Regions from separate parts of the Mycobacterium sp. pUA109 genome, predicted to be linked through region 2. Evidence: riboswitches for the same ligand, from Rfam matches in the RefSeq annotation. Region 2 holds a riboswitch; the other holds the start of a gene.
What was found. Region 2 has a riboswitch for magnesium ahead of ACAG26_RS06075 (stealth family protein). Riboswitches for the same ligand answer to the same signal wherever they lie in the genome.
Positions count from the first base shown of each region.

Region 1: another riboswitch for magnesium. It lies ahead of ACAG26_RS10060 (Rv1535 family protein); the one in region 2 lies ahead of ACAG26_RS06075 (stealth family protein).

Region 1 is NZ_JBGGKS010000007.1:35,691-39,870, reverse strand. Features, by position in the region: TPP riboswitch at 1-23, opposite strand, end outside; gene ACAG26_RS10065 (MFS transporter) at 133-1,899, shown strand; M-box (ykoK) riboswitch at 1,983-2,154, shown strand; gene ACAG26_RS10060 (Rv1535 family protein) at 2,461-2,664, shown strand; gene ACAG26_RS10055 (hypothetical protein) at 2,782-3,060, opposite strand; partial or broken gene ACAG26_RS10050 (HAD-IC family P-type ATPase) at 2,990-4,180, opposite strand, start outside.
Region 2 is NZ_JBGGKS010000004.1:95,721-99,900, forward strand. Features, by position in the region: gene ACAG26_RS06070 (phosphodiesterase) at 1-558, shown strand, start outside; gene ACAG26_RS06075 (stealth family protein) at 576-2,066, opposite strand; M-box (ykoK) riboswitch at 2,153-2,326, opposite strand; gene prcA (proteasome subunit alpha) at 2,427-3,182, opposite strand; gene prcB (proteasome subunit beta) at 3,179-4,066, opposite strand; gene ACAG26_RS06090 (ubiquitin-like protein Pup) at 4,063-4,180, opposite strand, start outside.

The DNA of each region.
Region 1 (4,180 bases), on a different contig from region 2:
CGCACGCTCCCGTGGTTGTCGGGCGGACCGTTCCCACGCTAGCGCAGCGGACCGCTGCGCTGCAGGCCCGTGGGGGCAAGAATTAGACCGAAATCATTTGCATAGCTAATATATGCGTTTTGTGGTGACCCGATGACGATTGAGATCCCGACAACACCGCCCGGCGCCGACCCGTCGACGGTCGACTCCGGTGCCGTCGCGACCGCGCGTCGCCGGCTGGCCTACGACCACGACCACCCGTTTTACAAGTGGGTTGCGCTGTCCAACACCACGCTGGGTGTGCTGATGGCGACCATCAACTCGTCGATCGTGTTGATTTCACTGCCGGCGATCTTCCGCGGCATCGGGCTCAACCCGCTGGACCCGTCCAACGTCAGCTACCTGCTGTGGATGTTGATGGGCTACCTGCTGGTCTCCGCGGTGCTGGTGGTGCTCTTCGGGCGGCTGGGCGACATGTTCGGCCGGGTGCGCATCTACAACCTGGGATTCGCCCTGTTCACCGTCGGCGCGGTGGCGCTATCGGTGGATCCGTTCCACCTCGGCCCCGGCGCGGTCTGGCTGATCGCGTGGCGGGTGGTCCAAGGCGTCGGCGGCGCCATGCTGATGGCGTCGTCGGGGGCGATCCTCACCGACGCGTTCCCGGCGAACCAGCGTGGCATGGCGCTGGGCATCAACCAGGTCGCCGCGGTGGCCGGCTCGTTTCTCGGGCTGTTGCTGGGCGGGGCGCTCTCGGAGTGGGACTGGCGGGCCATCTTCTGGGTCGGGGTGCCGATCGGCGTGCTGGGCAGCATCTGGTCGATGCGGTCACTGCACGAGCTGGGCGAGCGAAGCCCGGGGCGGCTGGACTGGGCCGGCACCGCCACCCTGGGGGTGGGATTGACCGTGCTGCTCACCGCCATCACCTACAGCATTCAGCCGCACGGGGATTCGCCGACCGGATGGACCAACCCGTGGGTGCTGGGCGCGCTTGCGCTGGGGGTGGCCGCGATCGCGGTGTTCAGCGTGATCGAGTTGCGGGTGCGCTACCCGATGCTCGACGTGCGGCTGTTCAAGAACAGGGCCTTCGCTTTCGGCAACGTGGCCGCGCTGATGTCGGCGGTGGGCAGCGGCGGTTTGCAGTTCATGCTGATCATCTGGCTGCAGGGCATCTGGCTGCCGCTGCACGGTTACAGCTACGAATCGACCCCGCTGTGGTCGGGGATTTACCTGCTGCCGATGACCTGCGGTTTCCTGCTGGCCGGTCCGCTGTCCGGGGCGCTGTCCGACCGGTGGGGGGCCCGCCCGTTCACCGTCGGCGGGATGCTGGCGGCGGCCACCACGTTCGTGGCGCTGATCCTGATCCCGGTGAACTTCCCCTACTGGTTGTTCGCGGTGCTGGTGTTCCTCAACGGCCTCGGCGGGGGCGTGTTCACCGCGCCCAACGCCGCGGTGATCATGTCCAGCGTTCCGGCCGACCACCGCGGCTCGGCATCGGGGGTGCGGGCCACCGTGTTCAGCGCCGGCATGTCGCTGTCGATCGGGGTGTTCTTCTCGCTGATGATCGTCGGGTTGGCCAATTCGCTTCCGGGCGCGATGAACTCGGGGCTGCGCGAGCACGGGGTGCCGGCCGGTATCGCCGACCAGGTGGCCCACACCCCGCCGGTGGGCAGCCTGTTCGCCGCGTTCCTGGGCTACAACCCGATCGCTGAACTGTTGGCGCCGTCGGGGGCCCTGCAGCGGCCGGGCGTGCAGGCCGACGTGCTGACCGGGCACACCTTCTTCCCGTTGCTGATCTCCGGGCCGTTCCACACCGGGCTGGTGGTGGTGTTCCTGGCCGCCACCCTGATGATGGTGCTCGGCGCGCTGACCTCCCTGGTCTCGCCCGGTCGGTACGCGACCGAGGTGCGGCCCGCCGGCTGACCCGCCGCCCTCACAGCGGGTTCACAGTGGGTTCACGGCGATTCGGATTGACCCGGGTGGCACCCTGATGCAGTATGGAACGGCAAGCACCTCGTTAGGTGAGGCGGCTACACGGACATAGGCCACTGACCCCGAACGTCGAAAGACGCCCCGGGTCAGGACAGCTCCTCCCGGCTTAAGGGTTGAGCCCAAGTGGCTTCCGGGATTCCCGGATCACGCCGTGTAGTGCCGAAGCTCTGACGAGAGGGGTGCGGCTCTTCCGGCGATCGCCGGGTCCGCCTCCTGCCGTGTGAACCATGGCGCGTAGCCACGCGTCGCGACCGAGAGGAGGTGAGGGACGAGTGAGTTCCAGTGATAGTCCGTGCCGATATCCGGCGTCCGTGTCGTCCCGAACCGATCGGTCGCGCGCCGCAATCAGCTGAGCAATCGCTCCTGGACAGGTAACCGCAAGGCGTTCATCGCCTGAGCAGGGCCTACCCGCTGGCGTGTGCGGATCCCTTCCGTGACAACCGGTGCCGCTTCCTGAAGTACTTCCCGGATTTTGTCCACTAGGAGGCAACCATGGTTGCGATTGCTTACACCGACATCACAGCGCCCGTGCAGCCGGTCCGCCCGGCCAAGAAGGCGCTGCACAAGCTGGACCGCCAGGCGGTCAGCACCATGTCTGACCCCGTGGTGGATATGACGACCCGGCTGCTCAGCGTTCCGCTGCACCAGCTCTACGCCCTGCTGTGGCGGGTCGGGGTGCTCTCGGTCGACGACTGAGGCCCGCCGCCCGCACCCAGCCCAGCTCACCGAAATCGACGCCAGCGCGAGAACGTCCGAGAGGACCTCGCGCTGGCGTCGATCTGGGCGGGGGTAGGAGGGTACGGCACCAGCCGGTCAGGCCTCCTCGAGGGCCTCGCCGAACTGCTCCAGCAGCTGGTTGTGGTGGTTTTGGGCCAGGATGTGCCCGGCGGCCACCGCGATGGCGACCGGCCAGTCGATGATCTCGAAGGCGGCCAACGCCAGCAATCCGCCGTAGTAGGCCAGCTGGTCGGGCCGCGGCACCGTCACCTTGCCCAGCAGCGGCAGGTTCACCGCGAACGTTTCACCGGCGCGGATATGCGCGACGGCTTCGCGCTGGGAGGTACCGCGGCCTGACTTCTTCTCGACCATCATTCGCCTTCCGGTAGCGGGGATGTCATGGCCAGGTTCGGACGCAGCTCGACCACCGGCGCCGGGGCCGACCCGTTGGTCGCCGGTCCCGCGCCGTTGGTGCTGGCGTCGCCGGCGGCGGGCTCGGGTGCGGTGTCGGCGTCGTCGCGCCGCTCCTCCGCGGCGGGGCCGGTCACCAGCCGGGGCAGCACCGCCGCCGCGGCGGTGGCCGCGGCGGCGGTGCCCAACGCCTGCGTCCAGCCCACCGGGCCCAGCGGCGTGCAGCCCAGCAGCTGCGACACCCCGGGAATGCTGATCAGGGTGGCCATCGCGCCCAGCGAACCGACCGCGGTGAGCACCACCAGCCGGTCGTGGGAATCCAGCAGGGTCTGGCCCAGCTGCGCGGAGACCAGCGCCACCAACGCGACGGTGGCCGCGCGCCGGGGCCGCCCGGTGACCGAGGCCAGCGCCCACGCCGTCACCGCCGCCCCCGCCGTGGTGGCGCCGCGCACCGCGACGGTGCGCCACAACGCGGCCGGGTCCGGGCCGCGGGCGCCGGTGGGGGCCGGCCCGCTCGGTGCGCTGACCGCCAGGGCGGTGGCCGGCAGCGCGTCGGTCAGCATGTTCACCAGCAGCAGCTGGCGGGTGTTCAGCGGGGAGCGCCCGGTGATCGCGCTGCCCACGATCGCGAACCCCACCTCGCCGGCGTTGCCGCCGAGCAGCACCGACACCGCGGCCTGCACCCGCTGCCACAGCTGGCGGCCCTCCTCGAGGGCATCCATCAGCGCCTCGATGCGGCCGTCGAGCAGCACCACGTCGGCGGCGGTGCGGGCCGGGTCACTGCCGTGCGCGACCACGCCGATCCCGACGGTGGCCGCGCGGATCGCGGCCGCGTCGTTGGCGCCGTCGCCGACCATCGCGCACACCCGGCCGGTGCGTTCCAGCGTCTGCACGATCTGCACCTTGTTCTCCGGGGACATCCGGGCGAACACCACCCGCTCGGTGACCGCCCGCTCCTGGTCTTTGCGCGACAACGCCTCCCACTCGGTGCCGCTGATCACCTGCTCGGCGGTGACCGGCACGCCTAGCTCGCGGGCCACCGCGGTGGCGGTGATCGGGTGGTCGCCGGTGATCAGCCGCACCG
Region 2 (4,180 bases):
CATGACATCGCGGGTTTGCGGATCGTGGTGCTGGACACCTCGGTGCCCGGCCACCACCACGGGGAGCTCAGCGCGCAGCAGTTGGAGTGGCTAGCCACGCAACTGGCCGAGCCCGCCCCGTTCGGCACCATTCTGGCCATGCACCACCCGCCGGTCCCCAGCGTGCAGGACCTCGCCGCGCTGGTGGAACTCCGCGATCAAGCGGCACTGGCCGAGGTGCTGGACGGCACCGATGTGCGCGCCATCCTGGCCGGGCACCTGCACTACTCCACCGCGGCCACCTTCGCCGGCATCCCCGTCTCGGTGGCCTCGGCGACCTGCTACACCCAGGACCTGCTCAGCGCCGGGACCCGGGGCCGCGACGGCGCGCAGGCATTCAACCTGGTGCACTGCTACCCGGACACGGTGGTACACACCGTGGTTCCGCTGGCCGCCGGGCCCACGGTGGGGCGGTTCGTGCCGCCGGCGGCAGTGGACCGGGAGCTGGCCGACGCCGGGGTGAGCATCCTGCCCGCCGCGCGTATCCCACGCGTGGCCCAGCAGCCCACCCGGGCGTAGCGCGAGCCGCTTGCCGCTCACTCGTCGGCGGCGACCCGCTCCCACGGCGCCGGCACCGGGAAGTAGCTGTCCAGAAACGCGCCGACCACCCGGGCCCGTTCGGCGGCATCGACCTCGGGGAAGCTGCCGTCGTTGAGGCAGAAGAAGTCGACCTTGCGCTTCTTCAGCAGCCCCGGCAGTTTCGCCAGCCCCGAGCGCAGCGTGGTGTCCACGTACAGCATCTTGGCGGCCTCCTGCTGCACCGCGCGCCCGCTCATCAAGGCGTAGTAGTGGTACAGCGAGTTGGTGACCGAGATGTCGGTGCTGGCCCGGAACCGGCTCGCCTGGGTGCGGGCGAAGTCCGCGGGGAACTCGGCCTCGAGCTCGTGCAGCACGCTCTTACGCAGCGGTGCGGCGGTGTGCTCCAGGTGGCGGGTGATGATCTTGCCGAACTTCTCCCACAGCAGCTGCCGGTTGACCCGCGCCGCGTTCTCGAAGCCGCTGCGGTCGGGATGGTTGGCGCCCAGCCCGATCCGGGTGCCGGCCTCGATGAACTTCGTCACCCCGCCGGGCGAGAAGAACATCGCTGGCGACAGCGGCCGGCCGAAGAACATGTCGTCGTTGGAGTACAGGAAATGCTCGGCCAGGCCCGGAATGTGGTGCAGCTGGGTCTCCACCGCGTGGCTGTTGTACACCGGCAGCGCGGTCAGGTCGGTGAAATGCTCCTCGGCCCGCACGATGGTGACCTTGGGGTGCGGGGCCAGCCACGACGGCACCGGTGAATCGGTCGCGATGAAGATGCGGCGCACCCACGGCGCGAAGGCGTGCACCGACCGCAGCGCGTAGCGCAGCTCGTCGATCTGGCGGATCCGGGCGTCGGCGTCGTCGCCTTCGCCGACAACGTGATTCGCCATCGCGGCGGACCGCCGCGCCCGGAACTCCGGGTCGTTGCCGTCGACCCAGGAGAACACCATGTCGATGTCGAACGTGATATCACCGGCGTGCGGCGTGAACATCCCGGCGATCGTCGGCCAGGTGTGGCCGTGCAGGTCCACCGTGGTGTGGACGATGTCGCTGAGCGGCAGCACCTTCCGGGTCAGGGAGTTCTCGATCGGGCAGATGGCCTGCTGGCCGTCGAACACCCAAAACTGCAACTCCACCCCGGCCGAGGCCCCGTAACGCAGCCCGGACCGCGGGCATTCGCGGCGACGGAACACCCGCAGCAGCCGCGGGTCCGGCGCCACCGACAGCAGCCCGTCGGCCAGCGACACCGAGCGGCGCCCAATCCCGTCGTAAACCTTGGCCCGCAACGGCATTTCCAGGCAGGCGGCCATCAACACCTCGGCCACCCGGGCGCGCCGGGCGATGTCCACGACCAGGGCGGGACGCCCGTCGGCACCGCGGATGAGCAGAAACGGGATACCTGCCGCGTCGAGTTCGGCGCGCAGGAACACCAGGTCCTGCGCCATCCCCTCATAGGGGGTCAGGCGCAGCCCATGGGTTGAGCCAACAACGGGAGCTTCGATCATGCTGGTCACGGGTCCACCTGCCTTCCACGCTCAATGCCGGTTCACACGCGCACAATGAGGGGTTCCGCGGAGCGGTCGAGCGGCGACGGTGCCCTCACACGTTGAGCTTTGGCACTGGGCGACGTATCCCCGTACAGCCGGGAAGCCACTTGGGATCACCCCTTAAGCCGGGGAGATCTGTCCTGATCTTGGGCGTCTCTCGACGTCGTCAGATCAGTGGCCTGTGTTCACGCCAGAAGCCTCGCCTAACGAGGTGCATCCGCGAGGGTACACCGTTTTGCGGACGCGGCAACTCGAGTTTCGTCGGGCTGGAGACCGTGGACGGCCGCCGGAACCCCCCTCGCCGTCCATTACCGCGGGTCAGTCGGCGGGTTGGTCCGGCTCCGAGGAGTCGGTCTTCGCCGCTTCCGGCTGCGGCAGCAGGGATTCCAGTGCGGAACGGGTGATCCGCCGAAACGCCCGCTTGGGCCGGTTGGCGTCCAGGATGGCCACCTCGAGGGTGCCGGGCCCCAGCGGCCGCGGCTCCGAACCGTTGCCGCCGTCGGTCTTCTTCAGCGCGTCGACGGCGATCCGCAGCGCGTCGGCCAGTTCGGCGTTCTCCGCGTAGGACTCCTTGAGCGCGGCGATGATCGGCTCCGTCGTGCCGCCCATCACCACGAAATGCGGCTCGTCGGTGATCGACCCGTCATAGGTGATCCGGTACAGCTCAGACGGTTTGGACTGGCCTTGGTAGGCGACCCCGGCCACGCACAACTCCACCTCATACGGTTTGGCCTGCTCGGTGAAGATGGTGCCCAGCGTTTGGGCGTAGACATTGGCCAGCTGGCGGGCGGTGACATCACGGCGGTCATAGGCGTAGCCGCGGGTGTCGGCGAACTGGATGCCGCCGCGGCGCAGGTTTTCGAACTCGTTGATCCGGCCCGCCGCGGCGAACCCGACCCGGTCGTAGAGTTCGCTGATCTTCTGCAGGGACCGCGACGGGTTCTCCGCGACGAACAGCACCCCGTCGGCGTAGGCCAGCGCCACCACGCTGCGCCCCCGGGCGATGCCCTTGCGCGCGAGCTCGCTGCGCTCGCGCATCGCCTGCTCGGGCGAAATGAAGTACGGAAAACTCACTTCGCACCCCGCCGTTTGGGCTTGTCGGGACCGGCGGTGTCCGCGCGGGTTCGGCTTTCGATCACCTCGCGGGCCAGTGCGGCGATCCGTTGCTCGGACACGTCCACGGCGCCGTCGGTGTCGATGGTGACCGCGGTCGGGTAGATGCCGCGGACCAGATCCGGTCCGCCGGTGGCCGAGTCGTCGTCGGCGGCGTCGTACAGCGCCTCCACGGCGACCTTGAGCGCCGAATCGGCGTCGGTCACCCGCGAGTACAGCTTTTTGATCGACGACTTGGCGAAGATCGAGCCCGAGCCCACCGCCTGGTAGCCCTCTTCCTCGACGTTCCAGCCGCCGGCGGCGTCGAACGACACGATGCGCCCGGCGGTCTGCGGGTCGTCCGCGTCGATGTCGTAGCCGGCCAGCAGCGGCAACGCCACCAGGCCCTGCATCGCCGCACCGAGGTTGCCGCGCACCATGATCGCCAGCCGGTTGACCTTACCGGCGAACGTCAGCGGCACCCCTTCCAGCTTCTCGTAATGCTCGAGTTCCACCGCGTAGAGCCGGGCGAACTCGACGGCGATCGCCGCGGTGCCGGCGATACCGGTCGCGGTGTACTCGTCGGTGACGTACACCTTCTGCACGTCGCGGCCGGCGATCATATTGCCCTGCGTCGAGCGGCGGTCCCCGGCGATGACCACCCCGCCCGGGTATTTCAACGCGACGATCGTGGTGCCGTGCGGCAGCTGGCCGGCGGCGCCCTCACCTGCGCCGCCGGCGCTCAGGCCGGTCGGCAGCAGTTCCGGCGCCTGACGCCGCAGGAATTCAGAGAATGACGACAGGTCGACCGACGGATTGGCTAATGCTGAGTTGAGGGGCAGATGATCGCGGAACGGCCAGGTCACTGTCCGCCCTTTTGGACGTATGCCCGCACGAAGTCCTCGGCGTTCTCCTCGAGCACGTCATCGATCTCGTCGAGCAGGTCATCGGTGTCTTCGGCTAGCTTCTCGCGACGCTCC